DNA from 4 places in the Streptomyces sp. NPDC002851 genome. Region 1 is predicted to be linked to each of the others. Evidence: riboswitches for the same ligand, from Rfam matches in the RefSeq annotation. Region 1 holds a riboswitch; each other region holds the start of a gene.
What was found. Region 1 has a riboswitch for cyclic di-AMP ahead of ACWD10_RS09070 (M23 family metallopeptidase). Riboswitches for the same ligand answer to the same signal wherever they lie in the genome.

Region 1 (7,578 bases):
GACTCCACCAGCTCGGTGCGCCGCTCGGTGCCGAACTTCTTGGCCACCGCGGCGAGTTCGCCGGAGACCAGCTTGCGCAGCTCGGCGTCGGACTCCAGGACCTTGGTGAGCTCCTCGATCTCGCTGTTCAGGCGGTCCTGCTCCGCCTCGAGGTCCAGGCGGTCGTACTTGGTCAGACGGCGCAGCGGGGTGTCCAGGATGTACTGCGTCTGCGTCTCGCTCAGTGAGAAGCGCTCCATCAGGCGCTCCTTGGCCTGTGCGGAGTTCTCGCTGGAGCGGATGAGGCGGATCACCTCGTCGATGTCGATCAGCGCGGTGAGCAGGCCCTCTACGAGGTGCAGCCGGTCGCGCTTCTTGCCGCGGCGGAACTCGCTGCGGCGGCGTACGACATTGAAGCGGTGGTCGAGGTAGACCTCCAGGAGCTCCTTGAGGCCGAGCGTGAGGGGCTGGCCGTCCACAAGCGCCACGTTGTTGATACCGAAGGACTCCTCCATCGGCGTCAGCTTGTAGAGCTGCTCCAGGACGGCCTCCGGGACGAAGCCGTTCTTGACCTCGATGACCAGGCGCAGGCCGTGGGCGCGGTCGGTGAGGTCCTTGACGTCCGCGATGCCCTGGAGCTTCTTGTTCCCGACCAGGTCCTTGATCTTGGAGATGACCTTCTCGGGGCCGACGGTGAAGGGGAGTTCGGTGACGACGAGGCCCTTGCGGCGCGCCGTCACGTTCTCGATGGTCACCTTCGCGCGGATCTTGAAGCTGCCGCGGCCGGTGGCGTACGCGTCCTTGATGCCGCTCAGGCCGACGATCTTGCCGCCGGTGGGCAGGTCGGGGCCCGGGATGTGCTTCATCAGCGTCTCGAGGTCGGCGCCCGGGTGCTTGATCAAGTGGCGGGCGGCGGCGATGACCTCGCCGAGGTTGTGCGGCGCCATGTTGGTGGCCATGCCGACGGCGATGCCCGACGCGCCGTTCACCAGGAGGTTCGGGTACGCCGCCGGGAGCGCGACCGGCTCCTTCTCCTGGCCGTCGTAATTGGGCGTGAAGTCGACCGTGTCCTCGTCGATCGACTCCGTCATCAGGGACGTCGCGTTCGCCATCCGCGCCTCGGTGTACCGCATGGCGGCGGGCGGGTCGTCGTTCCCGAGCGAGCCGAAGTTGCCGTGGCCGTCGACCAGCGGGACGCGCATCGAGAAGGGCTGGGCCATGCGGACCATGGCGTCGTAGATCGACGCGTCGCCGTGCGGGTGCAACTTACCCATGACCTCGCCGACCACGCGCGCGCACTTCACATAGCCGCGGTCGGGGCGCAGGCCCATCTCGTTCATCTGGTACACGATGCGGCGCTGCACCGGCTTCATGCCGTCGCGGGCGTCGGGCAGGGCGCGGGAGTAGATGACCGAGTAGGCGTACTCGAGGAAGGAGCCCTGCATCTCGTCGACGACGTCGATGTCGAGGATCCTCTCCTCGAAGTCGTCGTCCGGCGGTGGGGTCTTCGTGCTGCGGCGGGCCATCGCTGCTGCGGCTCCTTCACGTCCTGTACGGGGCAATCTCCAGTTCTGACGCGGACCATTGTGGACCGCGCCACTGACAACGCGGACCGCGACCCGTCCGATGAGGTCGGGTGGCGGCTGCTGAGGCCGTCGACCGCGCGCCGCGGACGCCCCGATCCGGGGACGGGAACTTCGCCAGATGTCCGCGCGCTTGCATACAGTGACAGGACTGTCCTGACGTGCGTCATCGACGCAATCCCACAACGCGATCGAAGGGACCACATGTCCATGGGTCACACGGCCACAAGGCAGGCCGGTTCCGGCGGCCTGACAGCGACCGAACACCGGCTGGCCAACGGCCTGCGCGTGGTGCTCTCCGAGGACCACCTGACCCCGGTCGCCGCGGTCTGCCTCTGGTACGACGTCGGCTCCCGCCACGAGGCCAAGGGCCGCACCGGCCTCGCCCACCTCTTCGAGCACCTGATGTTCCAGGGCTCGGCCCAGGTGAAGGGCAACGGCCACTTCGAGCTGGTGCAGGGCGCCGGTGGCTCGCTGAACGGCACCACGAGCTTCGAGCGCACCAACTACTTCGAGACCATGCCGGCCCACCAGGTCGAGCTCGCCCTCTGGCTCGAGGCCGACCGGATGGGCTCCCTGCTCGCCGCGCTCGACGACGAGTCCATGGAGAACCAGCGCGACGTCGTCAAGAACGAGCGCCGCCAGCGGTACGACAACGTCCCGTACGGCACCGCCTTCGAGAAGCTCTTCGCCCTCGCCTTCCCGGAGGGGCACCCGTACCACCACACCCCGATCGGCTCGATGGCCGACCTGGACGCGGCGACGCTCGAGGACGCCCGGACCTTCTTCCGTACGTACTACGCGCCGAACAACGCCGTCCTTTCTGTAGTGGGTGATATCGACCCCGAGCAGACCCTGGCCTGGATCGAGAAGTACTTCGGCTCGATCCCCGCGCACGACGGCAAGGAGCCCCCGCGCGACGGTGCCCTGCCCGAGCTGATGGGCGGGGAGCTGCGCGAGCTCATCGAGGAGGACGTCCCGTCCCGCGCCCTGATGGCCGGCTACCGGCTGCCGCACGACGGCACGCGCGCGTGCGACGCGGCCGACCTGGCCCTGACCATCCTCGGCGGCGGCGAGTCCTCGCGGATCTACAACCGCCTGGTGCGCCGCGACCGCACCGCCGTGGCCGCGGGATTCGGCCTGCTCCGCCTCGCGGGCGCGCCGTCGCTCGGCTGGCTCGACGTGAAGACCTCGCACGACGTCGAGATCCCGGCCATCGAGACCGCCGTCGACGAGGAGCTCGCCCGGTTCGCCGAGGAGGGCCCCACGCCCGAGGAGATGGAGGGCGCGCAGGCGCAGCTGGAGCGTGAGTGGCTGGACCGGCTCGGCACCGTCGCGGGCCGCGCCGACGAACTCTGCCGGTACGCCGTCCTGTTCGGCGACCCGCAGCTCGCCCTGACCGCCGTGGGCCGCGTCCTGGACGTCACCGCCGAAGAAGTGCAGGAGGTCGCCAAGGCCTGCCTGCGGCCCGACAACCGTGCGGTGCTGGTGTACGAGCCCGTGACCACCGATGACGCTGCCGACGCAGTCGACGCCGCCGCCGCGAACGACGTACAGGAAGAGGAGACGGCGAAGTGACCGAGCTCGCCACCATGGAGTTCCACCCGCAGCCCCAGGCGGGCCAGGCCAAGCCGTGGGCCTTCCCGGCCCCGGACCGCGGCGCGCTGCCCAACGGCCTGACGGTGCTGCGCTGCCACCGCCCCGGCCAGCAGGTCGTCGCCGTCGAGATCGTCCTGGCCGCCCCGCTCGAGGCCGAGCCCGAGGGCCTGGACGGCGTCGCCACCATCATGGCCCGGGCGTTCTCCGAGGGCACCGACAAGCACTCCGCCGAGGAGTTCGCCGCCGAACTCGAGCGCTGCGGCGCCACGTTGGACGCGCACGCCGACCACCCCGGCGTCCGCGTCTCGCTCGAAGTTCCGGTCTCCCGGCTGCAGAAGGCGCTCGGGCTGCTCGCCGACGCGCTGCGTGCCCCCGCGTTCGCGGAGAGCGAGATCGAGCGTCTGGTCCGCAACCGGCTCGACGAGATTCCGCACGAGCTGGCCAACCCCGGGCGGCGCGCGGCCAAGGAGCTCTCCAAGGAGCTGTTCCCGGCGAGTTCGCGGATGTCGCGGCCGCGCCAGGGCACCGAGGAGACCGTCGCGGCCATCGACGCGGCCGCCGTGCGGGCGTTCTACGAGGCCCACGTACGGCCCGCCACGGCCACCGCCGTCGTCGTCGGCGACCTCTCCGGCACCGACCTGGACGCGGTGCTCGCGGACACCCTCGGTGCCTGGTCGGGCGACACCGTGCCGCCCCGGCCGGTCCCGCCGGTGACCGCCGACGACACCGGCCGCGTCGTCATCGTCGACCGCCCCGGCGCCGTCCAGACCCAGCTGCTCATCGGCCGCATCGGTCCCGACCGGCACGACCGCGTGTGGCCCGCCCAGGTGCTCGGCACGTACTGCCTCGGCGGCACCCTGACGTCCCGTCTGGACCGCGTGCTCCGCGAGGAAAAGGGCTACACCTACGGTGTGCGCGCGTTCGCCCAGGTGCTGCGCTCCGCGGCACCCTCTTCCCCCGGAGGGGCATCCGGCGCCGCCATGCTCGCCATCAGTGGCTCGGTGGACACCCCGCACACCGGCCCGGCCCTGGACGACCTGTGGCAGGTGCTCCGTACCCTCGCGGCCGAGGGCCTCACGGACGACGAGCGCGAGACGGCCGAGCACAACCTGGTGGGCGTGGCCCCGCTGCGGTACGAGACCGCGGCCGCCGTCGCCGGGACGCTCGCCGACCAGGTCGAGCAGCAGCTGCCCGACGACTTCCAGGGCCAGCTCTACCGGCGCCTCGCCGAGACGGGCACCGTGGAGGCCACCGCGGCCGTCGTGAGCGCCTTCCCGGTCGACCGGCTCGTCACCGTCCTGGTCGGGGACGCCGCGGAGATCGCCGAGCCGGTGAAGGAACTCGGCATCGGTGAAGTGACCGTGGTTACCGGCTAGTCGGGCCCGCTCGGGCGTACGACGCGAGCCCGGATCGACCGACGACAGGACCCCGGTGGTGTCACGCCACCGGGGTCCAGTCGTCCCTGTATGTCGGTTTTCATCGCCTTCGCCCCTAATCCTCAAGCGGGTTGAGGGTCCGACCTGTGGTGTGCGCTACAAAAGCCCGTCTCCGTTTGTCGATTGAAAGATGTCCCGTTTAGCGTCGGTCCGGCTGTTCGTAAGGAATGCGTCGCGCCCGCGGCCCAGGACAGCCATCGCCGAGTCCCCGTACGGCGCGAGCCAGGGGAGCCGGGGACCCACACGCAGTCCCTGGGGTGAATCGGAGACCCCGCCCGACGGGGTGTCCGTAGGAGACCTTCCTGCTCCGAACCCGTCAGCTAACCCGGTAGGCGAGAAGGAAGGAAAGGACACCTCAACTTCATGGCCTTCGCCCGTGCCACCGGGAAGCACCGCCGTCCGAGCAGGCTGACCCGAAGGAGCGCGAACCTCGCCGGCGTCGCCGCCCTCACCACCACTGGCGTCATCGGCACTCTCGCCTCACCCGCGCTCGCCGCGGACACCAGGGCAGAGGGCAGCGGCCTCAACCAGGCCCTCACCATCGAGGACTCCATAGCCGACCACATCGGCGCCCAGGCCAGCGCGCAGCAGCAGGCCGCCGAGCGGGCCGCCGCCGCGAAGAAGGCCGAGGAGGAGGCCGCCGAGGAAGCCGAGCGCAGGGCCGCCGAGGCCGAGCGCAAGGCCGAGGCCGAGGCGAAGAAGGCCCGCGAGGCCAAGGAGCGCGCCGCCCGCGAGGCCGAGCGCAAGCGCCTCAACTCCTACGTCTCGCCGATACCCGGCAGCGCCATCTCCACCGGCTACAAGACCGGCGGCGCCGTCTGGTCCTCCGGCAGCCACTCCGGCATCGACTTCCATGCCGACTCCGGCACCCAGGTCGGCGCGGTCGGCTCCGGCACCGTCGTCGAGGCGGGCTGGGGCGGCTCCTACGGCAACAACGTCGTGATCAAGATGAACGACGGCACGTACACGCAGTACGGCCACCTCTCATCCATCAGCGTCACGGTGGGACAGCAGGTCACTCCGGGCCAGCAGATCGGGCTCTCCGGCGCCACCGGCAACGTGACCGGGCCGCACCTGCACTTCGAGGCCCGTACGTCCCCGGACTACGGCTCGGACATCGACCCCGTCGCGTACCTCCGCGGACACGGCGTGAACGTCTGACACCCCCGCTGACACCCCCGTACCACTCCGAAGGCCCCGGCACCCGCCGGGGCCTTCGGCGTATGCGCTCCGGTCGGCCCGTATGTGCACCGGTCAATTCCGGCCAAAAGATTTCCATGGATTCCGGTCGGCCATCGGAAAACCCCGTGTGCTGCAATAGAGTCACTGCACGAGCGCTGCGCGAGTGAGCGTCAATCGGCCGCGTTTCACGGGGATGCGGTGCATATTTCAAGAGGTGGAGGTCCGGCCATGCGCATTCCGGCGCACTCGGTATGCACGGCAATCCGGGACGACATCGTTTCCGGTGTCCATGAGCGCGGCAGCCGGCTCACCGAGGAGGTCCTCGCCCGCCGCTACGGCGTCTCCCGCGTCCCCGTACGCGAGGCGCTGCGCACCCTGGAGGCCGAGGGCTTCGTGATCACCCGCAGGCACGCGGGCGCGTGTGTGGCCGAGCCCACCGCGCAGGAGGCCGCCGACCTCCTGGAGATCCGGCTCCTGGTCGAACCCCTGGGCGCGGCGCGCGCCGCCCAGCGCCGCAGCGAGGCCCACCTCAAGGTCCTGCGCGGCCTGGTCCGCCTCGGCCAGGAGCGGGCCCGCCGCGGCCACGGTGAGGACCTGCGCTCCCTGGGCGGCTGGTTCCACGAGACGCTCGCCCAGGCCACCGGCAGCCCGGGCCTCACCGCGCTGCTCACCCAGCTCCGCCACAAGATCAGTTGGATGTACGCGGTCGAGCTGCCGTCCCGCCCCACGGAGGACTGGGCCGAGCACGGCGCGATCGTGGACGCCGTGGCGCGCGGCGACGCCGAGCGCGCCCGGGCGCTCACCGCCCTGCACACCGAGCGGGCCGCGACCGCACACCGGCTGCGCTTCCCCGGCGACGGGGCCCGGCCCACCAACCGCTCGATCGCGGTGAGGACTTCGCAACATTCCGTAAACCTGGCGAGCGGCCGCAATTAACAGGCGCCGTATACAAAGACAGTCGTCCGGTGGTGACGGCGGATTAATTCGCGCTGCCTTGCGCCGCCTTTTCGGGATGCGTGGGCGCGCATTTCAAGCACCGTTCGCGGCGCTATTTTTCAGCCTTCTTCTCCGCCCTTTCCCTGCCCCTTCCCCGCCCCTTCCTCGCCTCTCCCTCACCTCTTTCCCGGTCTCTTTTCCGGTGCCCGGAAACGCCGAAAGCCCGCCACCCTCGACGGGTGACGGGCTCTTGGCGCAGAACGTGCCTGTGCGGCAGGGCTCAGACGGTCTCGGGGAGCTCCTCGAGGCCCTCGGAGACCAGCTTCGCCAGACGGTCCAGGGCGGCCTCCGCGCCATCGGCGTCCGAGGCGAGGACGATCTCCTGGCCGCCCTCCGCGCCCAGGCCGAGCACCGCGAGCATGGACGCGGCGTTGACCGGGTTGCCGTCGGCCTTGGCGATCGTCACGGGGATCCCGGCGGCGGTGGCCGCACGGACGAAGATGGAGGCGGGACGGGCGTGGAGCCCCTCGGCCCAGCCGACATTGACGCGGCGCTCAGCCATGTGATGCTGCCCTTCAGGTGTCGCTCATGCGTTGTCTAGACCACTGTCTCATACCGGCAAGGGTGCTCCGGCCGGGCTTTCGTCCGGTGTGCACGGCCCTTCGGCCTTCTCAGAGTGCACCGCACGTCCTGGGGTCGCGACCCGTACTCTGACAGGCATGCAGACCCCGCAGGAGCACGCGGCATACCCCTCCCACTGGGAGGCGGACGTGGTCCTCCGTGACGGCGGCACGGCCCGGATCAGGCCCATCACCAGCGAAGACGCAGACCGGCTCGTCAGCTTCTACGAGCAGGTCTCGGAC
Region 2 (7,578 bases), on a different contig from region 1:
TCGAGGACCACCGGCAGGCCGCCGAACATCTCCTCGAGGTCGATCTTCCGGCGGCCGTCGATGTCCAGGCCCCACTTCGGCCAGAGCCGTCGCAGCGCGTCGCCCTGGCTGGTGGTGACCCGGCTGCGGCGCGGCTGGAAGCTGCGGATCCGGCGCTCGTGGTGCGAGCCCGCGGGATCGGGCCGGGGGCCGTGCGGGAAGCGCGGCTCGCTGCGCGAGGGCCGGGCCTGCGGGGTGTCGGGGGTGGAATGAGAATCAGACACAGTGCCCTCAATTTTACGGGCCACGGACACGGGCCGAGTACGGGCCGAATACGGCCGCCCGGCAGGCTCGCCGTGCCCGCCCGCGAGCTCACCGGACCCGCCTGGACCGGCTCTTCTCGTACCCGTCCGAACCGGACGGCGACCCCCGCCAGGGCCTGTGTCACCAGTCCAGTCGTCGTCACAAGTCCGGTCGTCCGCCCGGATCGCGGGGCAGGCGGCACTTCCGGCACAGGCCCTGGTTCCGCCACAGGAAGTCCAAAGTCACCATCGCGCCCTGCACCTGGCGATCGTTAGGGTCGACGCCGTGACCGCCTCGCCGCTGCCGACCCCGGGCCTGCATCCCGGCTCCACCGCTGGGCCAGGAGGCCGGGCCACGGCTGGGCCAGGAGGCCGGGCCACCGGTGGGCCGGGAGGCGGGGCCGCGCACTGGTGGCAGCGGCGCGCGATACGGGCCGGGGCGCTGATCACACTGCTCGCGCTCTCCGGCCTTGTGATCCTGGCCCTGGTCAGGGAGCAGACCGGCACCGAGGGCTTCCTCGTCGGACTCGGCCTCGCCACCCTGCCCGTACCGCTGCTCACGGCCGCGTTCCGCTGGCTGGACCGGGTGGACCCGGGGCCCTGGCGGAACCTGATCTTCGCGTTCGCCTGGGGCGCCTGCGCCGCCGCGCTGATAGCCATCGTCGCGAACTCCTTCGCGACCCGCTGGATAGCCACCGCGACCGCCGACCCGAGCAGCGCCGACACCCTCGGCGCCACCGTCATAGCCCCGGTCGTCGAGGAGCTGGCCAAGGCGGCCGCCATACTCCTGGTCTTCCTATTCCGCAGGCGGGACTTCACCGGCATCATCGACGGCGTGGTGATAGCCGGGGTCACCGCCACCGGCTTCGCGTTCACCGAGAACGTCCTCTACCTGGGCAACGCCTACGGCACCGACGCCGCCAGCGGCATCGACGGCATCGGCAGCTCCGCGATCGCCCTCGACTCGCTCACCGCCGCGACCTTCTTCGTCCGCATCGTGATGTCGCCGTTCGCGCACCCGCTGTTCACCGTGCTCACCGGCATCGGCTTCGGCATCGCCGCGGAACGCGCCGCCCGCCGCCGGGTGCGCCGCACCCTGCTGCCGCTCGGCGGGCTGCTGCTCGCGGTGGGCATGCACTCCCTGTGGAACAGCTCGTCGATCCTCGGCTCATACGGCTTCTTCGCGGTCTACGGCGCCTTCATGCTCCCCGCCTTCGTGCTGCTCACCTGGCTCACGGTGTGGAGCCGCCAGCGGGAGCTGCGGCTGGTCCGGGCCGAGCTGCCGATCTACGCGGCGGCCGGCTGGGTCGGCGCGCACGAACCGTTTGTCCTCGCCTCGATGCGGGCGCGGCGGATCGCCCGCGATTACGCCACGTACACCGGCGGCGAGAGCGCGGCGCGGGCCGTCGCCGAGTACGAGGCGTGCGCGACGTCGCTTGCGTTCCTGCGCCACCGAGGGCGCCGCGGCCGCGCGGGCCCGGAGTACGTGGGCCGCGAGCGGGAGTTGCTGCGGGAGCTGTGGCTCCGCCGCGACGTGGCCCGCCCGGCCCTAGCCCACGCGGCGGCCCGGACGACGACGCCCCCGTATCCGCACGCGTACGCGTATCAGCAGGTCTACGCGTACGGATCCGCGCCCGCGTACGCGCCCGGATACGGGTACGCCGTGCCCCCGAAGCCCACGACGCACCACGCCTGGGGCTCGTAACCCAGAATGAACCCCCGGATCCCCGGAATCCCCCAACTCCCCCCGAACCCCCCCGGATCCCTCCCCGGACAACCCCCTTACGCCGACGCCGTGTTCAGCTCCGACAGCTCCTCCGGCTTCAGCTCGAGCTCCGCCACCCCGAGCAGCGCCGGAAGTTGCTCGACCGTACGGGCCGAGGCGATCGGCGCCACCACGGTCGGCTGCGCGGCGAGCCAGGCCAGGGCCACGGTCGCGACCGGGGCGTCATGTGCCTCGGCCACCCGGTGCAGCGCGGTGAGGACCCGCTGTCCGCGCTCGGTCTCCAGGTGCGCGCCCGCCGTCCCGGCCCGTGCGCTCTGCACCGCCGCGCCGCCCGGCCGGTACTTGCCGGTGAGGAAGCCGGAGGCCAGCGCGTAGTACGGCACCGCGGCGAGGCCGGAGCGGGAGGCGGTCTCCTGCAACGGGCCCTCGTATGTTTCACGGGAAACCAGGTTGAAGTGCGGCTGGAGCGCGACATAGCGGGCAAGCCCCTCGCGCTCGGCGAAGTCGAGGTGCTCGCGCAGCCGTTCCGGCGAGATGTTCGAGGCGGCGACCGCGCGCACCTTGCCGGACCGCACCAGCTCGTCCAGCGTGGTCACGATGGACTCGACCGGCACGGACAGGTCGTCATAGTGCGTGTAGTAGAGGTCGATGTAGTCGGTGCCGAGGCGGCGGAGCGAGGCGTCGAGACCGGCCTTGATGGTGTCCGGCGCCAGGCCCTTGAAGTCCGGGTGGGCGCCGACCTTGGTGGCCACGACCACATCGGCACGGTTGCCGCGGGCGGCGAGCCACTTGCCGATGATCGTCTCGGAGACACCACCGGGATTCCCGTCCACCCAGGCCGAATACACATCGGCGGTGTCGACGAAGTTCCCCCCGGCCTCGGCATAGGCGTCGAGTACGGCGAAGGACTCGGCCTCGTCCGCGGTCCAGCCGAAGACGTTGCCACCGAGCGCCAGCGGAAAGACTTCGAGGCCGGAGGGGCCGAGGGTGCGCAGAGATGTCATACGACGCGCAACACCCGTTACCCGTACGCCTATTCCTGCCGTGGGACAGGTCAGGCCGACAGCCCTGGCGTCGGGGGGTGAACCGCCAGGACTGTCGGAGTCCGGATCATTCGGGCCGGGCGAGGGTCAGAGGCCGAGCCCCTTGCCGCGCAGCCAGGCGGCCGGGTCGACCAGGTCGCCGCCGACCTTGACCTCGAGGTGCAGGTGCGGACCGGTCGAGTTGCCGGTGGAACCGACGCGGCCGATGACATCGCCGGTGGTGACCTTCTGGCCCACGCTGACGTTCATCGAGGACTGGTGGTTGTACGCGATCTCCGTGCCGTCCTCGAGCTCCAGGACGGTGCGGTAGCCGTACGAACCCGACCAGCCCGCCTCCTTGATGACGCCCGAGTGGGTGGCCTTGATCGGCGTACCCGTGGGGGCGGCGAAGTCGAGGCCGGTGTGGTAGCCGGAGGACCACATCGAACCGGCCTGGCCGAACGTCGTGGTGATGGAGTACGAGGAGAGCGGGAGCTTGTAGCTGCGGGCCAGCTTGGCGAGGCGCTCGGCCTCGGCCTTGCGGCGGGCCTCCTCCTCGGCCTTGCGCTTGGCCTCGGCGGCCTTGCGCTCGGCCACCGTCTGGTCCTTCTCGGCCTCTTCGGCCGCGGCCGCGACGGCGGCGTCCGCCTGGTCGGTCTGGACGGCGGCGTCGGCCTGGTCCTTCTTGGCCTGGGCCTGCTGCATGATGCGGGCCCGCAGCGCCTCACCGGCGTTCCCGGTACCGGCCTGCTGCCCGCCCTCGCCGGGGATCTCGGCGACGGGGTTCGCGGCGGAGGCGCCGGTGGCCTGGGTGACGCCGGAGAAGTCCGCGCCCTCGGCGCTCGCGGGTTCGTCGGAGTCGGATATCAGCGAGCCCACACCCGGAAGCGACTCGGCGTCGGGCAGCGCGTCCGTGACGCCGGACATGTCGGGCAGGGAGATCGGTACCGGCGGGCGGTCCTTGGCGGTCGCGATGCCGCCCGCGCCGACGGCGGCGATCACGCCTACGCCGAGCACCGTGGAGCTGCGGGCGAGCCCGCCGCGCTGCTTACCGACGCGGTGCCGGCCGCGCACCGGGCGGGTGGATTCCGCGGTGGGATTCCACTCTTCCCAGGAGTCCTCTTCGCGTACGGGAGCGTACTCACCGTCCGGGAAATACGGGGTGTCCGAGGAGATCCTGGATCGGCCTGAGGGGGTCGCCACGGGGGCGCACTCCTTTCCTTCCTTCTCGCCTACCGGGTTAGCTGACGGGTTCGGAACAGGAAGGTTTCCTACGGGCCAAGTGCGCCCGATTCACCCCAATTTGGTGGTTCCCCGGCTCCCTTGCGGGATTAAGCGTGTGCGCACGGAGCCGCCTCTTGTGACGGCTGGGACGACCGCGCTGCGTTATCGAACGTTAATAGACGCGGGCACCCGATTCCAAGCTGTTCCAGCTGATCGTTGGCGTCCTTGGCCTGAACTTAACGGGGCAAGAGTTGATGAAATCGGGCGAGTTGACTGCACAGTTACAGTCCGGCCGGACTCAGCACCCTCTGACGTTGCGTCAATTGTTATGCGGAGCGGTGCGCTTCGGTCACCCAGTGTGATCCTGGCCGGAGCCGGGCCAGGTCGGCCGGGTCACCGCGAGCAGCGCCATGTCGTCGGTCATGCCGCCCCCGCTGTGCTCCCGCACCTCCTCGGCCAGGGTCTCGAGCAGCGCCGCGGGCCCGGAGAAGAGGCGGCCCTCCAGGCGCACCGCCGGGTCGTAGAACATCCCGGCCTCGTCCCGCGCCTCGGAGAGCCCGTCCGTGTAGAAGAGCAGCGTGCCGCCGCCCGGAAGGACGGCCTGGTCCGCGCGGTCCGGCCAGGCCCCCAGGTCCACCATGCCGAGCGGCAGCGCGGGCTCGCCGGGCGTGAGCACCCGCACCGCGCCGTCGGCGCACAGCAGCAGCGGCTCCGGGTGGCCGCGGTTGATGAGCCGTACGGCCTCCAGATCGTGCGGGATCTCGGCGAGCACCGCCGTGGTGAACCCCTCGAAGTCGTCGAGCCCGCCGCGCCGTACGCCCTCGCGCGCGAGCGCCCGCTCCAGGCGCTGCGCCACCGCCTCCAGGGTCGCCTCCTGCTCGGCGGCCTCCCGGAACGCCCCGATCACCACGGCTACCGCCTCCACGGCGCCGAGCCCTTTTCCGCGTACGTCGCCGACGATGAGCCGTACGCCGTGCGGGGTGTCCTGCACGGCGTAGAGGTCGCCGCCGACGAACGTGTCCGCCTGCGCCGCCTCGTACCGCGCGGCGACCTCGAGGCCGCCGATCCGCTCCGCCGGTTCGGGCAGGACGGCGCGCTGGGCGGCCTCGGCTATATAGCGGGCGGAGGCGAGCTTCGCGCCGCGATGTCGTACGACGACGTTGATGAGTACGGCGAGCGCGGCGACGGTCACCACGTTGACCAGCTCGGTGAGCTCCTGCGGGCGGCCCATGGTGTCGTAGTACAGCTGGAGCCCCAGCACGGAGACGGTCGCGGCGACTCCGGTGAGCACGGTGGCGGCGAGCCCGAAGAAGGGCGCGGCGATCAGCGGCGCCGCCGAGAACAGCGGGGCGGCGGTGAACCGGGGCGGGGTGAGCAGCGCGGAGACCAGACCGATCACGATCAGCAGCCCGGGCAGCGCCCGTACGAACATGTGCGCCCGCACGATGTGCGAGGAAGGCTCGGGCCCGTCACCCACGCCGAAGAGAACGTCGCCCCTGCCGGAGGATCCGCCACCCTTGCGGGACGAACCCCGGCCCCCCTTCGCCTTGTGCCCGCTCGCCTTGTGTCCGCGCTGCCCCACCGGTGTCGTCTCCTGCCACGTCCGCTCCCGACCGGCGGAAGCCGTTCCTCACCCAGGGTTTCCGCACCTGGGCCGGGGAGCGACTCCGTCGCGGCCGTACGAGTTACGGACAGCGGGAAACGGCCGCGCAAATACGGCGGGAAACTGCTGCGCAAATAACGTGGCGCAGACCGCCCCACGAATGGCGTACACTCATATCTACCGACGCGGGGTGGAGCAGCTCGGTAGCTCGCTGGGCTCATAACCCAGAGGTCGCAGGTTCAAATCCTGTCCCCGCTACTGAAAACGTCAGGCCCGGCACATTCCGATGTGCCGGGCCTGACGCATGTCGCGAGGGTGTCGCGAGGGTTCAGAGGCGGCGGACGCGAGCCGCGATGCCGTGCCCGACGGCGAGGTAGATCACAGCGGGCAGGCCGTTGTTGAGCAGAACGCGGACGTTGTCGTTCTCCATGGTGAAGATGTCCTCGGCCCACCAACCGAGCCACTCGGCCACGCCCTGCACGAACCCGACGAACGGATTCCCCTGGTTCGCCCCGAGCAGGTACAGCAGGATCCACAGCCCGAGGAACCCGGCGGCCACGTCAGCGACGGAGTGAATGATCAGGGCCAGCCGCCCCGTACCACGTTCGTTACTCATCGAAGTCACGATCCCGTTCTCAGAGGCGGCGCAGCCAGGCACCGAGGCCGTGGCCGACGAAGAGGTAAATGACGGCGGGAAGACCGTAGTTGAGGACGACCCGCAGTCCCTCGGCGTCCATGGTGAAGATGTCCTGCGCCCACCAGCCGAGCCACTCGGCCACACCCTGCACGAACCCGACGAACGGATTCCCGAGGTTGGCCTCGAGCAGGAACAGCACGATCCAGAGCGCCAGGAACACCGCAGCCGTGTCAGCGAGCCCCTGAATGACCACGGCGGCCCGGCGCTGCCCGGACCCGTCACGAGGCCGCTCACGGCGTCGCGGAGCGGCGCGATCTATGGGGTGGTCCGGGCCGGGGCCAGGCGCGTTGCCCGGGTAGTGCCCCGGGGCGGGGGCGGCGTAGCCGGGACCATGGCCAGGGTGGGGACCAGGACCGGCGCCAGGGCCGGGGCCCTGGCCGGGACCAGGCCCGTACGGGGCGCGGCCGTCGGGCCGATGCGGGGGCAAGGGTTGGGTGTCACTCACGGGGTACCAATCCGGCGCATTCCACGCCTCGGCTACGGAGAAAGGGCCACGACCTCCCCCCTGCTACCCACCGCCGTGGCCTGCGGGTGCGACCCGCACTGCCTACTGCGCCACGCAGCGGGCCACGCGTTACAGGAGCCAGCGATATGCCCGCAATAGGCGCTGAGGGTGGCCTGGCCGTGTTACGGATGTACGGATGTGACGTCGGTCACCTGTCTTATGCGGACATGATGGTGGAGGGACCAGTTGCGCTGTCAGGAGTGGGACGGCCAGTGATCCGCGAACGCTGGCCCTGCAGAGCGTCGAGGGCTGCGGGAGATCGGCGCGCAGGGCTCTCAGGGCGGCTTCCGGGCCGGTGTCCTTGAGCAGGTGCCCCCGCTCGGCGAGCAGGTAGAACCGTCCCGCACCGTCCCGCACCGCCCCGCGCCTCCGTGGCCCCGTCGGTGCAGAGGAAGTACCCGTCGCCGGGCGCGAAGCTCGCTTCGTACGATTCGGGCCCCGCGGCACCGTGCAGGCCGAGCCCGAGCGGCAGCGCACGGTGCGGCGGCTCGGCGAAACGGGTGCTGCCGTCGGCGTGCAT
Region 3 (7,578 bases), on a different contig from region 1:
GGTGTGGGACGTCGGCATCGCCGAGCAGCACGCGGCCGTGTCCGCGGCCGGGCTCGCCACCGGCGGCCTGCACCCGGTCGTGGCGCTCTACGCGACGTTCCTCAACCGCGCCTTCGACCAGCTCCTCATGGACGTGGCCCTGCACAAGTGCGGCGTCACCTTCGTCCTCGACCGGGCCGGCGTCACCGGCACCGACGGGCCCTCACACAACGGCATGTGGGACCTGTCCGTGCTCCAGGTCGTGCCCGGACTGCGGATCGCCGCGCCCCGCGACGCCGACCAGCTGCGCGCCCAGCTCCGCGAGGCCGTCGACGTCGACGACGCGCCCACCCTGCTCCGCTACCCCAAGGAGACGGTGGGCCCGGCCATCCCCGCCGTCGACCGGGCGGGCGGCATGGACGTCCTGGACCGCGACGAGACCGACGAGACCGCCGACGTGCTGCTCGTCGCCGTCGGCGTCATGGCGCCCGTCTGCCTCCGGACCGCCGACCTGCTGCGCGCCCGTGGCCTCGGCTGCACCGTCGTCGACCCCCGCTGGGTCAAGCCCGTCGACCCGGCCCTGCCCGCGCTCGCCGCCGCACACCGCCTGGTGGCCGTCGTCGAGGACAACAGCCGTACGTCCGGGGTGGGTTCGGCGGTCGGGCAGGCGCTGCGCGACGCCGACGTGGACGTGCCGCTGCGCACCTTCGGCATCCCCGAGCAGTTCCTTCCGCACGCCAAGCGCGGCGAGGTGCTCGCCGATCTCGGACTCACCCCGGTGGAGATCGCCGGGCGGATCGGGGCCACGCTGGAGCGCGGGACCAGCCTGGCGCGTGCGGCCACTCAGGTACGTAAGGAGGACGACGGATGACGGGTGGCACAGGCGGCCCCGACGCCGCGCACGGTGGCGGCGCGCAGAGCTTCGACCTCGGCAGGCTGCTCGCCGAGCGTGGCGCCGAGCGGTACGAGCTGCACGCCCGGCACCTCAACCACCAGCTGCCCCGGATGCTGCACACCCTCGGCTTCGACAAGGTCTACGAGCGCGCCGAGGGCGCCTACTTCTGGGACGCGGACGGCAACGACTACCTAGACATGCTCGCCGGGTTCGGCGTGATGGGCCTCGGCCGCCATCACCCCGTCGTACGCAAGGCCCTGCACGACGTCCTCGACGCCTCGCTCGCCGACCTCACCCGCTTCGACTGCCAGCCGCTGCCCGGCCTGCTCGCCGAGAAGCTGCTCGCGCACAGCCCGCACCTGGACCGGGTGTTCTTCGGCAACAGCGGCACGGAGGCCGTCGAGACCGCCCTGAAGTTCGCCCGGTACGCCGCCGGAAAGCCGCGGATCCTCTACTGCGCGCACGCCTTCCACGGCCTGACCACCGGTTCCCTGTCGGTCAACGGCGAGGCGGGCTTCCGCGACGGCTTCGCGCCGCTGCTCCCGGACACGGCCGTACCGCTGGGTGATCTGGACGCCCTGGCGCGGGAGTTGAAGCGTGGCGACGTCGCCGCCCTGATCGTCGAGCCCATCCAGGGCAAGGGCGTGCACGCGGCGCCGCCCGGCTATCTGCGAGCCGCCCAGGACCTCCTCCACCGGCACAAGGCGCTGCTCATCGCCGACGAGGTGCAGACCGGGCTCGGCCGTACCGGCGACTTCTACGCCTACCAACACGAAGAGGGCACAGACGGCGTCGAGCCCGACCTGGTGTGCCTCGCCAAGACCCTGTCGGGCGGCTATGTGCCGGTGGGCGCGACGCTCGGCAAGGACTGGATCTTCAAGAAGGTCTACTCGTCCATGGACCGCGTCCTGGTCCACTCGGCGAGCTTCGGCGCCAACGCCCAGGCCATGGCGGCCGGGCTCGCCGTGCTCGCGGTCCTCGAGGACGAGCGGCTCGTCGCGCACGCGCGGGCGACGGGGGAGCTGCTGCGCTCGCGGCTCGCCGCGCTCGTCGACCGCTACGAACTGCTCCATGACGTACGCGGCCGTGGCCTGATGGTCGGCATCGAGTTCGGGCGGCCCGACTCGCTCAAGCTGCGCGGACGCTGGTCGACGCTGCAAATGGCCCGTAAGGGGCTCTTCGCGCAGATGGTCGTCGTACCGCTGCTGCAGAAGCACCGGATCCTCACCCAGGTCTCCGGCGATCGCCTCGAGGTCATCAAGCTGATCCCGCCGCTGATCATCGGGGAACCGGAGGTGGACCGCTTCGTGACCGCCTTCACCGCCGTGATGGACGAGGCGCACGGCGGCGGCTCGCTGATGTGGGACTTCGGCAAGACGCTGGTGAAGCAGGCGGTCGCGCAGCGGTAGCGGACGGCGGCGCAGCCAGCGTGTCTTACGGATCACGGCCCGTGCCGTCGGCTCGGTTGCCGGCTGTGTCGATATGCGGCTAACGCCGCGTGAGGGGGCTGCGCCCCCAGCGCCCCCCTTCGCCCCTGAACGGGGCTCGTCCTCAAACGCCGGACGGGCTGAGTTGATGCCCCACCCGCAGGACACCGTCGGACGAAGATCCGTAAGGACCTACCGCCAGGCGGGCGCCCCCGGCCGGGGCATGCAGGCCCTGCGGGTCAAGGGGCGGCTGTGGCTGCGCCTCGGGGACGCGGAACACGTGCCCCGCCCGCAGTCCACCGCACCACCCTCAACCGAGGCGCTTCGCGCCACCCCCTGGTCCAGCGCGACAAGGGAGCGGGGTCTGGGGGGCGCAGCCCCCAGGAGCGGTCAGCCGGCCGACGGTGCGGATACGTGATCCGGAAGATCAGTCGAGCAGGTTCGCGCGGAGCCGCTCGCGTAGCTCGGGCGTGAGGCCGAGGCCCTCGGCGAGATACCGCTCGACGCTGCCCCAGTTCTCCTCGATCGCGCCGAAGCCCGCCCTCAGGTACTCGGCGCGGGCGTCGAACATCGGCCGGAGCAGCTCCGCGGCCTCCTCGGGCATGGCCTCATTGGGGTTGCCGCGGTGCATCTTGTAGCGGCGGTGGGCCGCGTTGGACTCCAGGTAGTCGGCCTCGATGGCGTCGCGCTCCACGCCGACCGCGAGCAGGGTCACGGCGATCGACAGACCGGCCCGGTCCTTACCGGCCGCGCAGTGCATCAGGGCCGGGACGCTGTCCTCGGCGAGCGCGCGCAGGACCTGGCTGTGCTCGGTGGTGCGGTGGGTGATGATCGCGCGGTACGAGGCGGTCATCCGTCCGGCCGCCTTGCCGTCGGCGAGCGCAACGCGCAACTCGGACATATTGCCGTCGCGGACCATCTTCCAGAACTCGGCGCCGTCGGCCGGGTCGGAGAGCGGCAGGTTCACATTGCGTACGCCGGGGAGTTCGACGTCCGGCCCTTCGAGCTTCTGGTCGGCGGAGTTACGGAAGTCGAAGATGGTGTGCAGGCCGAGCGAGGTGAGGAACGCCGCGTCCTCGGCGGTGGCGTGTGCCAGATGGCCGCTGCGGAAGAGCCGACCCACCCGTACCCGACGGCCGTCCACGGTCGGCAGTCCGCCCACGTCACGGAAGTTGCGCACCCCGGTCAGCTCGGGCTCTGTCGACGGGACCTGCTGCGTCACGGGGGCTCCTCCCGGTCGTTCGCCGACGGCGTTCGTCGGCTGGGGTGCGCGGTCGCGCCCGCGAAGGGCGCGCGCCCTTGACCATACGACATGGATTCCTACGGTAATCCACGGCTGTGCGGCGTGAGATGGGCCGCCGGATGCCCGCACGGCCATCCGGGCTTACGCCCGCTTGTGTCGCACTGTGAGCTGTATGCCCGATTCGAATGCTTCGTCTCGTCTATGCGGATTAGCAGTATTAGCGCCAACTGGCCCTGGAATAAGGGGCTGTGGCCCTGTCGCGTGAGCAGGGTCATAAAGGTGACGGTGCGTGGCGATCTTCGCGGGCGGAATTCCCCGGGTATGGCGTTGGTAAAGCGCATTTCTCCACGGAGTGTGACCGCAATTCCGGGAAAGGATCACCGGCGTTCTGCGGCGGGGGAATTGATTGCTTGTGGCCGCGCTCATTGCTCGATTACGGTCGCCGACGTCCGGGCGGACGCCCAATCCTGCCGCCGTCCGGATTTCCCCACACCCACCCGTGCACGGCAGGAGCGGGGGACCCATCGGTAAGACGCCGTTTCCGGTCCGCCCGGAGCGGCTTGGGGTGAAGTCGCGTGGTTCCGACTACGCGGCCGGGCAACTCCAGCCCGAACCCGACAGCTCACCTCGCAGGCGCCGGAGAGGAATTCGTCATGCCCGCGAAGGGTAAGCACCGCCGTCCCAAGTCCCTGCGGATAGGCCGCGGTTTCGCCGCCGCGGGTACGGGTGGCGCAGCGCTCGCGCTGCCGCTGTTCGGCGCCACCGCGCACGCCGCCGCCCCGGCCGCGGCCCCCGCCGCGCCGTCCGCCGTCCAGTCCGCCCCCGCCGCCGCGCAGAAGGCCCCCGCCAAGTACACCGTGGTGGCCGGGGACTACCTTGCCAAGATCGCCGACGAGAAGAACGTCGAAGGCGGTTGGAAGCAGCTCTACAAGGAGAACCGCAAGGTCGTCGGCGACGACCCGGCGCTGATTCATCCCGGCATGAAGCTGACGCTCGACGCGCCCGCGAAGGCCGACGCCAGGCCCGAGAGCAAGCCCAAGCCCGAGAGCAAGCCCAAGCCCGAGAGCAAGCCCAAGGCCAAGACCTCCGCCGAGGCCGAGCCCGAGGCCGACGCCAAGTCCGGTGCCAACGAGGCCTCTCCGGCCGCCGCCGCGCCCGCCGCCGGTGGCTTCTCCGCCCCCGTCGAGGGCCCGATCTCCACCGCGTACCGCACCGCGGGCGCCATGTGGTCCAGCGGCTACCACACCGGTACGGACTTCGTCGTCCCGACCGGCACGCCCATCAAGTCCATCGGCGACGGCACCGTCGTCTCCGCCGGGTGGAGCGGCTCGTACGGCAACGAGGTCGTCGTCCAGCACGCCGACGGGCACTACTCGCAGTACGCCCACATGACGTCCCTGGACGTCTCCAGCGGACAGACCGTCAGCGGCGGCCAGCAGATCGGTCTCTCCGGTTCCACCGGCAACTCCACCGGTCCGCACCTGCACTTCGAGGTCCGCACCGGCCCGGGCTACGGCTCCGACGTCGACCCGGTGGCCTACCTGCGGTCGCACGGCGTCGCGCTCTGACGCTCCTTCGGCGGGCGGACGCGCTCTTTCTGCGGGCGGACGGAACCGGAACTCCGGTGCCGTCCGCCCGTTTTGCGCTATTCCCGCTTGGGGGAGTCTTTACCGGTGGCCTATCTCACCCGTAGTCAACCCCCTGGGACCGCTTATTACGGTGGCGTAGGTCACGTACGAAGGTGAAGGATGTCCCGACGTGGCAGACGATTCGACTCCTTTCATCCGCAGTGACTCCACCGGGCCGGGCCAGTTCGTGTCGTACGCGGCGATCGGCGACAGCTTCACCGAGGGGGTCGGCGACCCCGGCCCCGACGGTGCCTTCGTCGGCTGGGCGGACCGCCTCGCCGTACTGCTCGCCGACCGGCACCCCGAGCACACCTTCCAGTACGCCAACCTCGCCGTGCGCGGCAAGCTGCTCGACCAGATCGTGGCCGACCAGGTCCCGCAGGCCCGGCGGCTCGCCCCCGACCTGGTGAGCCTCTGCGCCGGCGGTAACGACATCATCCGGCCCGGCTCCGACCCCGACGACGTCGCGGAGCGGTTCGAGCGGGCCGTCGCCGACCTCGCGGAGGCGGCCGGGACCGTCCTGATCGCCACCGGCTTCGACACCCGCGGCGTGCCCGTGCTCAAGCACCTGCGCGGCAAGATCGCCACGTACAACGTGCATCTGCGGGCCATCGCGGACCGCTACCGGTGCCCGGTGCTCGACCTGTGGTCCCTCAAGTCCGTGCAGGACCGGCGGGCCTGGGACGGCGACCGCCTGCACCTCTCCCCGGAGGGGCACACCCGCGTCGCCCTCCGTGCCGGTCAGGTGCTCGGCCTCGAGGTGCCCGCCGACCCGGACCAGCCGTGGCCGCCGCAGCAGCCGCGGGGCACCCTCGAAGTGCGGCGTGACGACATCCAGTGGGCCCGCGAGTACCTGGTGCCATGGATCGGGCGCAGGCTGCGCGGCGAGTCGTCCGGCGATCACGTCGCGGCGAAGGGCGCCCGGGACCCGTACGCCCTCAAGAAGCAGCTCGAAGAGGCCTCTTGAACGGGTGAAATCGGTGGATTCTCCCGAATCCGGTGGAATCGTCGCCGCGGTGCGCGCGTTGAGCAGGTATGGCAAATGACGCGAACCAGGACGCCCTGCTGCGGCTGCTCTCGGAGTACAACGGCGGGGTGGTCGTCACCCTGAAGCGGGACGGGCGCCCCCAGCTGTCCAATGTGATGCACCACTACTACCCGGACGAGCGCATTCTCCGGGTCTCGACCACGGATGACCGGGCCAAGACCCGCAACCTGCGCCACGACCCGCGCGCCAGCTACCACGTGACCAGTACCAACCGCTGGGCGTGGACGGTCGCCGAAGGCACGGCCGAGCTCACCCCCGTGGCGGCGGACCCCGGGGACGCGACCGTGGAGGAGCTGATCACCCTCTACCGGGACGTGCAGGGCGGCGAGCATCCGGACTGGGACGACTTCCGGGCGGCGATGGTCCGCGACCGGCGCCTTGTCCTCCGTCTCCACGTCGAGCGGGCCTACGGGCAGCCCCAGGGCCCGCTCTAGGGGTGGAGATCGCACCCGCCGCCCATAATGAACACGGCGCTCCGACAGGAACTCGGTGCTCCGACCGCAGTCCCGCAGGAGGTTCCGTGACCGGCATCCGTTCCCTACGCTCCGGGCTCCGCTCGCTGCGGCCCGAATCCTTCGGCGCCGAGCCCAGCGGGGAACGCCTCGCGCGGATCCGCAGGTCACCGCAGTTCGCGCACGGCCGGTTCCAGAACCCGGTGGCGGCGGAGATCGGGCCGAAGGGCTCCACGATCGAGTTCGCCAAGCAGTTCTTCGACCGGCGCGAACGCCCCCGCAGGGCCCCGGCCGGAGTCGTCCCCCTGCACGCCACGACCCTCGCCGACCTGGCCCGGCCGTCAGCGAGTGGGCTTCGGCTCACCTGGATGGGGCACTCCAGTGTGCTCGCCGAGATCGACGGCCGACGGCTGCTCTTCGACCCGGTGTGGGGCGAGCGCTGCTCGCCCTTTCCGTTCGCCGGACCCAAGCGGTTCCATCCCGTGCCCGCGCCGCTCGCCGAGCTCGGCCCGGTGGACGCCGTGGTCATCTCGCACGATCACTACGACCACCTGGACATGCCCACCATCAAGGCCCTCGCCGACAGCGACACCGTCTTCGCGGTGCCGCTCGGCGTCGGCGCCCACCTGGAGCGCTGGGGCGTGGCCGCGGACCGGCTGCGCGAGCTGGACTGGCAGGAGAGCACCAAGATCGCCGGGCTCTCCCTGACCGCGACCCCGGCCCGGCACTTCTGCGGCCGCGGCCTGCGCAACCCGCAGCACACCCTGTGGGCCTCCTGGTCCGTCGCGGGCCCCGAACACCGGATCTTCCACAGCGGGGACACCGGCTACTTCCCCGGCTTCAAGGACATCGGCGCCGAGCACGGCCCGTTCGACGCCACGATGATCCAGATCGGCGCGTACGACA
Region 4 (7,578 bases), on a different contig from region 1:
CGTGCGTCGAGTGCAGAAGCCGCGTGGTGATCTCCTTGACCTGAGCGAACGGGATCCGCGCGTGGTGGATCGCGGCCGAGTCGTACTCCTGCAGGCCGAGCGCGATCGCCGCGACCGTCGTGACCGAACCGGCGAGGCCGACCAGGGTGCGCGCGGACGTGATCGGCACGGTCTGCGTGACGAGGTCGAGGGCCTCGGCGATATCGGCGCGGATGGCCGCGATCCGATCCTCGGTGGGCGGATCGACGACGTTGCCGCCCTGCACAAGGTGACGCTCGGTCATCCGGACGCAGCCGATGTCGACGGAGCGGGCGGCACGTACGTGGTCGTGGCCGACGACGAACTCCGTCGAGCCGCCGCCGATGTCGACGACCAGGTACGGCTCCGCTACATCCGCGCGACCGGTCAGCTCCTTGGTCGCACCCGTGAAGGAGAACTCGGCCTCCTGGTCGCCGGTGATCACCTCGGGCTCGACGCCCAGGATGTCGAGGACGCCGCGGACGAAGTCCGCACGGTTCTCCGCGTCGCGCGAGGCCGAGGTGGCCACGAAGCGGAGCTTCTCGGCGCCGAGCTCCTTGATGACGGCGGCGTACTCGCGGCACGCGGCGAAGGTCCGCTCCAGGGCCTCGGGCGCGAGCCGCCCGGTCCGGTCGACGTCCTGGCCGAGCCGGACGATCGTCATCCGCCGGTCCAGCTCGACCAGTTCACCCGTCGCTGGGTCGACGTCCGCGACGAGCAGACGGATGGAGTTCGTACCGCAGTCGACGGCGGCTACGCGGGTCACTGGGCGGCCCCCTCGGTCGGCGTCTCGTTCTCGGTCCCCGTCACGCACGGGCCCTTCCGCCACCACTCCGGCAGCATGGCGATCGCCTCGTCCCCGAGGGGATTGACCCCGGGACCGGCCGCGAGCGAGTGCGCGACGAGGACGTGCAGGCACTTCACGCGGTCCGGCATGCCGCCCGCGCTCGGGAACCCGGTCAGCTCCTCGATCTCGTCCCGGCGCCGGATGTAGTCCTCGTGCGCGGCGCGGTAGGCCGCGGCGAGCTCCGGGTCGGTGGCGAGGCGCTCGGTCATCTCCTTCATGACGCCGTTCGCCTCCAGGGTGCCGATCGCCGAGTTGGCCCGCGGACAGGTCAGGTAGTACAGCGTCGGGAACGGCGTGCCGTCGGGCAACCGCGGCGCCGTCTCCACCACGTCCGGCTGCCCGCACGGGCAGCGGTGCGCGATGGCGCGCAGGCCGCGCGGCGGGCGGCCGAGCTGCTCCTTGAAGGCGGCGATATCGGCCTCGGTCGGCTCGGTGCGCTCGGTGGTGGGCGGAGGGGTTTCCATGCCGGTTCTTGAGTCTTTCGGTGCAGTGGTCACATGAGCGGTGGTCACGGGAGAGGGGGCTTCGGGGCTTCGGGGCTTCGGGGCTTCGGGGCTTCGGGGCTTCGGGGCTTCGGGGCTTCGGGGCTTCGGGGCTTCAAGCGTGCTTCAGTCGTCGGCGTCGGTGCGGCGGTCCGCCTTGTCCACGCCGTCGAAGAGGTTGACGTACCAGGCGCGGTCGGTACCGGCCGGGTCGGAGCGGCGGCGCTCGGACGCGGCGTCGGCATCGGAGCCGGAGTCCGGCACCGTGAACGCGGTCTCGCCGGGCCGCACCATGTGCAGCCGCTCGCGCGCCTGGCGCTCCACGAACGCCGGGTCCTGCCAGCGGGCCTTCGCGTCACTGAGCCGCTCGGTCTCCGCACGGGCCTCGGCCAGCTGCCGCTCCTGTTCCTGGATGTCGGCGCGCTGGGCGACGTACTGCCGTACCGGATACGCGAGCGCCACGATCAGCGAGCACAGGACCAGGGCGAGCAGCGCCGCGCGGCCGGTGAGCCGGGAGCGGCGGGCCTGGCGCCGGGTCTGGGAGCGGTAGACGCGGGCGGCGGTCTGTTCGCCGAGCAGCCGGATCCGGGTAGTGGTGGTGGCGAACCGGTCCCGGTTCTCCTCACCCGCGTTCCCTCTGGCCACCTCACTCGCCTCCCCGTTACGCGCGTACGTCCCCGCACACGGTACGGGACCGAGTGCGGGGACGTACGAACGACTGGCTAGCGCCCGGGGCCTAGGCCCTGTCCAGCGCGTTCAAGCCGGTTCAGCCCTTGAAGCGGGGGAAAGCGCTGCGCCCGGCGTACACCGCCGCGTCGTCGAGGATCTCCTCGATGCGCAGGAGCTGGTTGTACTTGGCGACGCGCTCGGAGCGGGCCGGGGCGCCGGTCTTGATCTGGCCGCAGTTGGTGGCGACGGCCAGGTCGGCGATGGTGACGTCCTCGGTCTCGCCGGAGCGGTGCGACATCATGCACTTGAAGCCGTTGCGCTGGGCCAGTTCGACGGCGTCCAGGGTCTCGGTCAGGGAGCCGATCTGGTTGACCTTGACCAGCAGAGCGTTGGCCGACTTCTCCTCGATGCCGCGGGCCAGGCGCTCCGGGTTGGTGACGAACAGGTCGTCGCCGACCAGCTGGACCTTCTCGCCGATCCGCTGGGTGATGACGTTCCAGCCCGCCCAGTCGTCCTCGAACAGCGGGTCCTCGATGGAGACGAGCGGGTACGCCGCGACGAGCTCCTCGTAGTACTCCGTCATCTCGGCGGCGGAGCGCTCCTTGCCCTCGAAGAGGTACTTGCCGTCCTTGTAGAACTCGGAGGCGGCGACGTCGAGCGCGAGGGCGATCTGCTCACCGGGGACGTACCCGGCCTGCTTGACGGCCTCGAGGATCAGATCCAGGGCCTCGCGGTTGGAGCCCAGGTTCGGGGCGAAGCCGCCCTCGTCGCCGAGGCCGGTGGCCAGGCCCTTGTCCTTCAGGACCTTCTTGAGGGTGTGGTAGACCTCGGTGCCCCAGCGCAGCGCCTCGGAGAAGGACTCCGCGCCGATCGGGGCGATCATGAACTCCTGGATGTCCACGTTGGAGTCGGCGTGCGAGCCGCCGTTCAGGATGTTCATCATCGGCACCGGAAGCAGGTGCGCGTTCGGGCCGCCCAGGTAGCGGAAGAGCGGCAGGTCGCTGGCCTCGGAGGCGGCGTGGGCCACGGCGAGGGAGACGCCCAGGATGGCGTTGGCGCCCAGGGAGCCCTTGTTGTCGGTGGCGTCCAGGTCGAACATGGCCTGGTCGATCAGGCGCTGCTCGGTGGCGTCGTACCCGACGAGCTCCGGGCCGATCTGCTCGATGACGGCGAGGACGGCCTTCTCCACGCCCTTGCCCTGGTAACGGTTGGGGTCACCGTCACGGAGTTCGATGGCCTCGAAGGCGCCGGTGGAGGCGCCGGACGGAACGGCAGCACGACCCGTGCTGCCGTCGTCGAGGCCGACCTCGACCTCGACCGTGGGGTTGCCTCGGGAGTCCAGGATTTCCCGGGCTACGACGACGTCGATGGACGGCACGAGCATCTCCTTCTGGAATGTGACGCATAGCTGTGCTTGCACGAGGGCCGCGCCATTGCGACCGACCTTGCTTTGCCTTGCGTCTCACGAGCCTAACCGCCCGCGGGCCTTCAGCCAGCCGACCGCCCGTCCGCTGGGACGAAAAGAGGCCGGAAGGCCGCCTTACCGGGGCAAAGCGCCCCGATTTCTACCGGACGGTAATCGGCACGGCAGTCGGAACGGCAGTCAGCACCGCAGTCGGCACCGCAGTCGGAACGGTCATCGCGGAGCGGACGGTTCCGGCTCGCGGGACGTACGGCATGACCCCGCCCCGGCGCGTACGGGGGAACGCGCGCCGGGGCGGGGAGCGTGGGGGGATGGTGCGGGCTCGGCGCCCGCGGGCCGTGCTGCCGCGGGCGTTACTTCAGGTGCAGCTGCTGGCCCGGGTAGATGAGGTCGGCGTCGTCGATGACGTCCTTGTTCAGCTCGAAGAGCTTCTTCCAGCCACCCTTGACGTCGTGCTTCTCGGCGATCTTGGAGAGGGTGTCTCCGGACTTCACCTTGTACTCGCCGTCGCCCTTCTTGACCTTCTTGCCGGTCGGGGTCTCGACGGTCTTCTTCGCGGGCTCCGGGCGCTCCTGCGCGCGGGACGCGGGCTGCTCGGCCTTGCGCTCCGGCTGCGGGGCGGCCTGCTCGGCCGGGGCGCTCTGCTCGGCGGGGGCGCTCTGCTGCGAACCGCCGCCGTCGTACGCGGCGTTGGAGAGGCCCGTGCCGCAGTTCGGCCAGGCGCCCTTGCCCTGACCGGCCAGGACCTTCTCGGCGATCTGGATCTGCTGGTCCTTCGAGGCCTGGTCGGCGGTGGCCGCGAACTCCGTGCCGCCGTACCCGGACCAGGTGGAGGCCGAGAACTGGAGGCCGCCGTAGTAGCCGTTGCCGGTGTTGATCGACCAGTTGCCGCCGGACTCGCACTGCGCCACGGCGTCCCACTCGGAGGTGGTGGCGGCGGAGGCGGAACCCGCGGTCACGAGCGGCGCGGCGACCGCGGCACCGGCGACACCGGCGACGGCTATCGCGCGGGTGGCCTTGTCGGCCTTGGTCATACGACGGTGCTTGCCCTTGCCGGAAAACAGCATGGAGTTATCCCCTCACCGACGCCTGCGAGGTGAGCTGTCGGGTTCGGGCCAAGTGAGTTGCCCGGTCACGTTCCTTGAGCGCGACTACACCCCAAGCCGTCCCCGCGGCCGCTGATTGCTCAACGGCCGGGCCCGGCACAAACCTTGGGTCCCCCGCTCCTGCCTACGGCGCTTTACGCGACGACTGTTCCCAGTGGCCGCCGGCAGGATTCGGCGTGACGGCCATCGGGGCCCGCCAGTGGCGAGCGGTCACGACCGTAAACATGCGATCCCTTGAAATACCAAGCCGATCACGATCGATGAGACTCATCTCTCACGAGTCGCCCAGGAGTGATCAAGGTCTTTTATAACGGACATTCAGCCCGAAGCGGAGGGTTCGCCCGGCCTTCGGCAAGAGCGGCAACTGCCGCTACTTTCCGCCCAGATCGAGGACCTGACCGGGCACGATGAGGTCCGGGTCGTCGCCGACGACCTCTTCGTTCGCGCCGTACAGCGCGGCCCAACCCCCGTCCACGTCCCGGCTCTCGGCGATGGACCAGAGGCTGTCCCCGGCGCGCACCGTGTAGTTGCCGCCGTCGCGCCCGGAACCACCGCGGTCGGCGTGCCGCCCGGAGCCGCCGTCGCGGTCACTGTCGGGGGTCTCGGGGGCGGGATCGCCACGGTGGCGGCCGGAGCCTTCGGAGGGCTCGGACGGCTCGGTCGACCCAGACGGCTCGGTCGGCTCGGAGGGCGAAGGCTCGGGGCTCGCTTCGGAGTTGTCGCCTTCGCCACCGTTGTCAGTATTGTCGGGATTCTCCGCATCGTCCTGCTTCGGCGTGGCATCGCCCGACGGTGTCGCCGTCGCATCGTCCGACGGCGTGGCCGACGGGTCGTCAGGAGTCCCGGCCGGATCCGTCGGCTCGGTCGGCTCCGACGGCAGCAGCGTCTCGATCGGGTTCGGCTCGCCCTCGTCGATCCCCGAGACCGGGGCGCAGGTGGGCCAGGCGTCCGGCCCCAGCTCGTCGAGGATCTTCTCGGCCACGGCTATCTGCTGGCTCCGGCTGGCCAGGTCGGGGCGCGGCGCGTAGTCGAGGCCGCCGTGCTGCTCCCAGGTCGCCTGGGTCAACTGGAGGCCGCCGTAGTAGCCGTTGTCCATGTTGGCGCTCCACACGCCGCCGCTCTCGCACTCGGCGAGCCGGTCCCAGACGGCACCCTCGACGGCGTGCGCGCTCGTGGCGCCGAGCAGCGGGATGGCGAGGGCCGAACCTGTCACCCCGGCCGCGACGACGAGGGCCGGGGCCTGACGGGGGCGACGATGGCGGCCATTCCCGGAGAGCATGCGGTTGCCTTTCGCGTGACTGCTGGTGCGGGTCGAGCGGAAGTGAACCTAGCCACAGTCGAACGCCAGTCACAACCCGATACAGCGGAGATCACGTGAAAGTCACAGTACTGATGGCCCGTCAGGAACGGGGCGTAGCGGAACCCGGCATTACTGGGGCGTGAACTCCACGGGCAGCGTGCGCAGTCCGCGCATGATGAGCCCGCCGCGCCACCGCAAATCGCCCGGATCGACCCCGAGCCGCAGGTCAGGAAGGCGCCGCAACAGAGTCGCGAGCGCCGTCCGGCCCTCCAGGCGGGCGAGCGGCGCACCCAGGCAGTAGTGGATGCCGTGGCCGTAGCCGAGGTGGGGATTGTCACGTCGGGACAGGTCGAGCGTGTCCGGCCCGTCGAAGCGGTCCGGGTCCCGGTCGGCGGCCGCGAGCACCACGAGCACCGGGTCGCCGGGCGCGATGTCCTGCCCGCCGATACGGAGCGCCTCGGTGGCGAACCGCCAGGTGGCCAACTCCACCGGCCCGTCGTACCGGAGCAGTTCCTCCACACCGGTCTCCAGAAGCCCGGTCTCCCCTTCGGCGAGCGACCGCTGAAGCCGCGCGCGCTCGTCCGGGTGACGCAGGAGCTGGTAGGTCCCGTTCCCGATCAGATTGACCGTCGTCTCGAAACCGGCGAAGAGAAGAATGAACGCCATCGCGGCGGCTTCGTTCTCGGTGAGGTGCTCGCCATGGTCGCTGGCCTTGATCAGGCCGGAGATCAAGTCGGCCGGGTCTTCATCGGGGTCGGTGCGCTTGCGGTGGATGAGTTCCGCGAGATAGCCGCGCATCTTCTTCACCGAGCGGGCGACCCCGCCGCGCGGGCCGCCACCGTGCCGGATCATCATCCCGGCCCAGTCACGGAAGTCGTCCTGGTCCTCGCGCGGTACGCCGAGCAGATCGCAGATGGCGTAGATGGGCAGCGGGAAGGCGAACTCGTGGATGAGGTCGGCCTCGCCGCGCCCGGCGAAGGAGTCGATCAGCTGATCCGTGAGCTCCTGCACCCGGGGCGCGAAGGCGGCGACCCGGCGCGGTGTGAACGCCTTCGAGACGAGGCGGCGCAGGCGGGTGTGGTCCGGCGGGTCGATATTGAGCAGATGCGTCATCAGCTCGGCCTTGCGCTCGCCCGGAATGCCCGTCTTGCCCTTGGCGTGCGCGGGCTCGTCGTGGTGCGCCGGGTTCTTGCTGAGCCGCTGGTCCGCGAGGGCCTGCCGGGCGTCGGCATACCGCGTGACGAGCCAGGCCTCGACGCCGCTGGGCAGTTCGGTGCGGTGCACCGGCGCGTGCTCGCGCAGCCAGGCGTACGCGGGGTACGGGTCGCTGGCGAACTCCCAGGTGAACAGCTCGGGTTGGGGACCGGCGGCGGCCCCCGTCACGGGGCAGGCGGCCTCCGAAGGGTGGTGCGGGTGGTGCGTCGGGGTCGTCACGCCCGGGCCTCCGCGGCCAGGACCGCGTCCCGGTAGGCGCGGGCGGCGGCGCGCAGCGCGGACTCCGGGTCGGTGCCCTCGCGCTCGGCGCGCACGGCGAGGGCGAGCAGTTCGTAGCCGATGCCGTCGCCGGCCGGCAGCGGCACGTCGAGCCCGGCGGTACGGACGCGCGAGGCGAGCTTCGCGGCGAGCGCGAGGCCGGGCTGGCCGAGCGGCACGCCCTCGGTGACCGACTCGCGCTGCTTCTCCTCGGCCTTGGTGCGCAGCCAGTGCGCCTTGACGTCCTCGGGGGTCTCGGC

Region 2: it holds a riboswitch for cyclic di-AMP, as region 1 does, so the genes downstream of both, ACWD10_RS33165 (peptidoglycan DD-metalloendopeptidase family protein) here and ACWD10_RS09070 (M23 family metallopeptidase) in region 1, are expected to answer to the same signal.
Region 3: it holds a riboswitch for cyclic di-AMP, as region 1 does, so the genes downstream of both, ACWD10_RS36615 (M23 family metallopeptidase) here and ACWD10_RS09070 (M23 family metallopeptidase) in region 1, are expected to answer to the same signal.
Region 4: it holds a riboswitch for cyclic di-AMP, as region 1 does, so the genes downstream of both, ACWD10_RS03505 (transglycosylase family protein) here and ACWD10_RS09070 (M23 family metallopeptidase) in region 1, are expected to answer to the same signal.

The regions. Positions count from the first base shown of each region.
Region 1 covers NZ_JBSFUT010000006.1:132,710-140,287, forward strand. The annotation lists gene ACWD10_RS09055 (DNA gyrase/topoisomerase IV subunit A) at 1-1,505, opposite strand, end outside; gene ACWD10_RS09060 (M16 family metallopeptidase) at 1,767-3,140, shown strand; gene ACWD10_RS09065 (M16 family metallopeptidase) at 3,155-4,537, shown strand; cyclic di-AMP (ydaO/yuaA leader) riboswitch at 4,786-4,946, shown strand; gene ACWD10_RS09070 (M23 family metallopeptidase) at 4,961-5,758, shown strand; gene ACWD10_RS09075 (GntR family transcriptional regulator) at 6,008-6,715, shown strand; gene ACWD10_RS09080 (HPr family phosphocarrier protein) at 6,996-7,277, opposite strand; gene ACWD10_RS09085 (bifunctional acetate--CoA ligase family protein/GNAT family N-acetyltransferase) at 7,435-7,578, shown strand, end outside.
Region 2 covers NZ_JBSFUT010000044.1:42,878-50,455, reverse strand. The annotation lists gene trmB (tRNA (guanosine(46)-N7)-methyltransferase TrmB) at 1-263, opposite strand, end outside; gene ACWD10_RS33175 (PrsW family intramembrane metalloprotease) at 598-1,986, shown strand; gene ACWD10_RS33170 (aldo/keto reductase) at 2,064-3,011, opposite strand; gene ACWD10_RS33165 (peptidoglycan DD-metalloendopeptidase family protein) at 3,138-4,205, opposite strand; cyclic di-AMP (ydaO/yuaA leader) riboswitch at 4,244-4,377, opposite strand; gene ACWD10_RS33160 (PP2C family protein-serine/threonine phosphatase) at 4,603-5,835, opposite strand; tRNA gene ACWD10_RS33155 (tRNA-Met) at 6,041-6,114, shown strand; gene ACWD10_RS33150 (hypothetical protein) at 6,185-6,472, opposite strand; gene ACWD10_RS33145 (hypothetical protein) at 6,492-6,713, opposite strand; partial or broken gene ACWD10_RS33140 (PP2C family protein-serine/threonine phosphatase) at 7,128-7,578, opposite strand, start outside.
Region 3 covers NZ_JBSFUT010000061.1:16,329-23,906, reverse strand. The annotation lists gene dxs (1-deoxy-D-xylulose-5-phosphate synthase) at 1-850, shown strand, start outside; gene ACWD10_RS36625 (aspartate aminotransferase family protein) at 847-2,283, shown strand; gene ACWD10_RS36620 (tyrosine-protein phosphatase) at 2,729-3,523, opposite strand; cyclic di-AMP (ydaO/yuaA leader) riboswitch at 4,025-4,193, shown strand; gene ACWD10_RS36615 (M23 family metallopeptidase) at 4,198-5,112, shown strand; gene ACWD10_RS36610 (SGNH/GDSL hydrolase family protein) at 5,303-6,139, shown strand; gene ACWD10_RS36605 (PPOX class F420-dependent oxidoreductase) at 6,208-6,654, shown strand; gene ACWD10_RS36600 (MBL fold metallo-hydrolase) at 6,741-7,578, shown strand, end outside.
Region 4 covers NZ_JBSFUT010000002.1:356,056-363,633, reverse strand. The annotation lists gene ACWD10_RS03525 (Ppx/GppA phosphatase family protein) at 1-784, opposite strand, end outside; gene ACWD10_RS03520 (DUF501 domain-containing protein) at 781-1,329, opposite strand; gene ACWD10_RS03515 (septum formation initiator family protein) at 1,474-1,992, opposite strand; gene eno (phosphopyruvate hydratase) at 2,114-3,394, opposite strand; gene ACWD10_RS03505 (transglycosylase family protein) at 3,793-4,506, opposite strand; cyclic di-AMP (ydaO/yuaA leader) riboswitch at 4,511-4,687, opposite strand; gene ACWD10_RS03500 (transglycosylase family protein) at 4,916-5,824, opposite strand; gene ACWD10_RS03495 (cytochrome P450 family protein) at 5,975-7,228, opposite strand; gene ACWD10_RS03490 (nucleoside triphosphate pyrophosphohydrolase) at 7,276-7,578, opposite strand, start outside.